2 regions of the Variovorax cryoconiti genome follow, and region 1 is predicted to be linked to the other one. Evidence: predicted binding sites of a transcription regulator. Region 1 holds the regulator's gene; the other holds the start of a gene.
What was found. The regulator sigma-54, encoded in region 1, starts transcription at its own class of promoters, with help from an activator protein. The targets are predictions, from matches to a motif close to TGGCANGNAANCTGCTTT.
Positions count from the first base shown of each region.

Region 1 (2,197 bases):
GCGCTGTCGGGCGGCGAGCGACGCCGCGTCGAGATCGCCCGTGCCCTGGCCACGCAGCCGCGCTTCATCCTGCTGGACGAGCCCTTTGCCGGGATCGACCCGATCGCCGTGATCGAGATCCAGCGCATCGTCAGCTTCTTGAAGAGCCGCGGCATCGGCGTGCTTATCACCGACCACAACGTGCGCGAGACGCTGGGCATCTGCGACCACGCTTTCATCATCAGCGACGGGCAAGTGCTGGCACAAGGCACGCCTTCGGAGATCGTCGACAACGCCGAGGTACGCCGCGTGTACCTGGGCGAACACTTCCGCATGTAAGGGGAGGGCGAAACTCCCATGAAGCAGGGCCTGTCGCTCCGCGTTTCGCAGCACCTTGCGCTCACGCCCCAGTTGCAGCAGTCGATCCGGCTGCTGCAGCTGTCCACGCTCGAACTGAGCCAGGAAGTGGAGCAGATGCTCGACGAGAACCCGTTTCTCGAGCGCACCGCCGAAGAGGCCGCCCGTGAGGAGTTCGGCGTCGACGCCGCCGATGCGCCGCCGCCGCGCGACGACGACTTCGCGCCCGGCCCCGCCGCCGCCAGCAACGACAGCACCACCAGCACCACCGAGGCCGAGGCGCCGGCGGTCGACGCGACCGAAGCCACGCCCGACTGGGAAGGCGACGGCACTGTCGACATGGCACCCGACGACAGCGAATGGGGCGGCGACGCGCCCCCGCGCGCCAACAACCTGGGCGACGACGAACGCGCCGATGCCACCGAGCTGGCGCGCAGCCAGGAGTCGCTGCAGTCCCATCTGCACCGCCAGGCCCTGAGCCTGCGCCTGAACGAAAGCGACCAGGCGGCGCTGCGCTTCCTGATCGAATCGCTCAACGAAGACGGCTACCTCGAGGACTCGCTGCCCGCCCTGGCCTCGGGCCTGGCCGGCGACGACAACGACGAGTTCGACGGCCTGGTGCACCACTTCCAGGTGGCGCTCGGCCTGCTGCAGAGCCTGGAACCGGTCGGCGTGGGCGCACGCGATCTGGGCGAATGTCTCGCCATCCAGTTGCGTGCGCTGGCCCGTGCGAACGAAAGCGCCGAAGAGACGCAGGTGCGCAAGACCGCCATCGCGATCTGCAAGCAGCCGATGGAACTGCTCGCCCGGCGTGACTTCAAGCGCCTGGCCACGCTCACGCGCAGCAACGAGGAAGAGGTGCGCTCGTCGCTGCAACTGATCGCCACGCTCGAACCCAAGCCGGGTCGGCGCTTCGTCGATGTGGAACGCAACGTGGTGGTCCCCGACGTGATCGTCACGCGCATGGGCGCCGGCACCAACATCAAGTTCCGCGTGATGCTCAACCCCGACGTGATGCCGCGCCTGCGGGTGCACGACATCTACGCCGGCGCGCTCAAGCAGCACAAGGGCGAGGGCAGCCAGGCGCTGTCGCAGCGGCTGCAGGAGGCGCGCTGGTTCATCAAGAACATCCAGCAGCGCTTCGACACCATCCTGCGCGTGAGCAATGCCATCGTCGACCGGCAGAAGAGCTTCTTCGTGCACGGCGAGCTGGCCATGCGGCCGCTGGTGCTGCGCGAGATCGCCGACGAGCTCGGCCTGCACGAATCCACCATCAGCCGGGTGACCACGGCCAAGTACATGTCCACGCCCTACGGCACGGTCGAGCTGAAGTACTTCTTCGGCTCGGCGCTGGGCACCGAGACCGGCGGCAACGCGTCGAGCACCGCGGTGCGTGCGCTCATCAAGCAGTTCGTCACGGCCGAGAGCATCAAGAAACCGCTGTCGGACAGCCAGATCTCCGAGATGCTCAAGGAGCAGGGCATCGAATGCGCCCGGCGCACCGTGGCCAAGTACCGTGAAGCGCTGCGCATCGCGCCGGCCAACCTGCGCAAGGCGCTCTGAGTCCGCACCATGAACCAGCTCCATCTCTTTCTGCCTTGCGCCGCCGGCGTCGAGGACTTTCTGGCGCAAGAAGTGCACGGCCTCACCGGCCTGGCCGGCGACGACCTGATGGCCTCGCGCGGCGGCGTCTTCGTGCGCGGCTCGTGGCGCGACGCCATGAAGCTCAACCTGCACAGCCGGTTGGCGCAGCGCGTGCTGATCGAACTGGCGCACGCGCCGTACCGCAGCGAGAACGACCTCTATGCCATCGCCAGCGGCGTCGCGTGGGAGATCTGGTTCACGCCGCAGCAGACCTTCA
Region 1 is NZ_JBPJZI010000003.1:439,080-441,276, forward strand. It holds gene lptB (LPS export ABC transporter ATP-binding protein) at 1-318, shown strand, start outside; gene ACSFA2_RS11125 (RNA polymerase factor sigma-54) at 337-1,899, shown strand; gene ACSFA2_RS11130 (THUMP domain-containing class I SAM-dependent RNA methyltransferase) at 1,909-2,197, shown strand, end outside.

Region 2 (2,197 bases), on a different contig from region 1:
CGACGACCACACGCGGCAGTGCGCGGCGAAGGCGCTGCGGCGCGCACTGGTGCTGCATCCGGAGGCCGAAGTGCTCATCCGCGAGCGCATGCAGGACACCGCGCGCGAGCAGGGCGTGCCCTACGAGCCCGACCGCGCCGACAACGTGCACCGGTTGAACATGGGCGTGTTTCCCGAGGGCGCCGAGATCATCCGCAACCCCTACAACAAGATCCCCGGCTTCAGCGTCGACCATGTGCACTTCGTGCCGGGCTTCCCGGTGATGGCCTGGCCGATGATCGAATCGGTGCTCGACAGCCGCTATGCCGAGCTGTTCACCCAAGGGCAGTCGAGCGAGAAATCGGTGATCGTTTTCGGTGCCATGGAAGCGACCCTTACCCCGCTGATGGAGGCCATCGAGGCGACGCACGCCGGCGTCAAGGTGTTCAGCCTGCCCAGCGTGGACCACCCCGAGTACGGGCGCCATATCGAACTCGGCGTCAAGGGTGCGCCGGCCCTGCTGGACGCTGCCTATGCGCAGTTGATGGCCGGGTTGCACACCTTCAATGCGCGCCTTGGACCTGAATTGGTGCGTTAATCAGGCGTGCACCAAAATAGATTGTCCCTGCCTTTTTTTGGGGATTTGGCAGCAGGATGGGGCCCTCGGCCCCGTGCCCGCCAATGGCACAGAAACTGCATTCCCTCACCGTTGTATTTCCAACCACTCATCCAACCAGGAGAAACTGATGGCAAAGACCGTCGCCGATGTACTGAAGCTCGTCAAGGAAAACGAGGTCAAGTTCGTCGACTTTCGCTTCACCGACACCCGCGGTAAAGAACAGCACGTGACCGTGCCGGTGTCTGCTTTCGACGAAGGCAAGTTCACCGACGGTCACGCCTTCGACGGTTCTTCCATCGCCGGCTGGAAGGGCATCGAAGCCTCGGACATGCAACTCATGCCCGATCCGAACACCGCCAACATCGACCCCTTCTTCGAAGAGACGACGCTGATCCTGACCTGCGACGTGATCGACCCGGCCGACGGCAAGGCCTACGAGCGCGATCCGCGTTCGCTGGCCAAGCGCGCCGAGGCGTACATGAAGGCGTCCGGCCTGGGCGACACCGCCTACTTCGGACCGGAACCCGAATTCTTCGTGTTCGACAGCGTGCGCTGGAAGAACGACATGTCGGGCTGCTTCGTGAAGATCGATTCCGAAGAAGCCTCGTGGAACACCGACAAGGAATACGAACACGGCAACACGGGCCACCGCCCGGCCGTCAAGGGCGGCTATTTCCCGGTGCCCCCGGTCGACAGCTTCCAGGACATGCGCTCGGAAATGTGCCTGGTGCTCGAAGCCCTGGGCATTCCGGTCGAAGTGCATCACCACGAAGTGGCCAACGCCGGCCAGATGGAACTGGGCACCAAGTTCAGCACGCTGATCCAGCGCGCCGACTGGGTCCAGCTGCAGAAGTACGTGATCCACAACGTGGCCCACGCCTACGGCAAGACCGCCACCTTCATGCCCAAGCCCATCGTCGGCGACAACGGCTCCGGCATGCACGTGCACCAGTCGGTCTGGAAGGACGGCAAGAACCTGTTCGCCGGTGACGGCTACGCCGGCCTGTCGGAATTCGCGCTGCACTACATCGGCGGCATCATCAAGCACGCCCGTGCCCTGAACGCCATCACGAACCCCGGCACCAACAGCTACAAGCGCCTGGTGCCCGGCTTCGAAGCCCCGGTGAAGCTGGCCTATTCGGCCAAGAACCGCTCGGCCTCGATCCGCATCCCGTTCGTGGCGAACCCCAAGGGCCGTCGCGTCGAAGCGCGCTTCCCCGATCCGCTGATGAACCCGTACCTCGGTTTCGCCGCGCTGCTGATGGCCGGCCTCGACGGCGTCGAGAACAAGATCGATCCGGGCGAAGCCGCCACGAAGGACCTGTACCACCTCCCGCCGGAAGAAGACGCGCTGATCCCGACCGTGTGCCACAGCCTCGACCAGGCGCTGGAGCATCTGGACAAGGACCGTGCCTTCCTGACCAAGGGCGGCGTGTTCACCGATTCGTACATCGACGCGTACATCGAGCTGAAGATGCAGGAAGTCACGCGCATGCGCATGGCTGCGCACCCGGTCGAATTCGACATGTACTACTCGCTGTGATCGCAGGCCCTCGGGCCTTCGACGCATTGCTCGAAAAGGACGGCTTTGGCCGTCCT
Region 2 is NZ_JBPJZI010000002.1:690,997-693,193, forward strand. It holds gene ACSFA2_RS07995 (competence/damage-inducible protein A) at 1-577, shown strand, start outside; gene glnA (type I glutamate--ammonia ligase) at 726-2,141, shown strand.
Region 2: glnA (type I glutamate--ammonia ligase) is a predicted target of sigma-54. The motif match lies at 662-679, and genes of this name have one in related genera.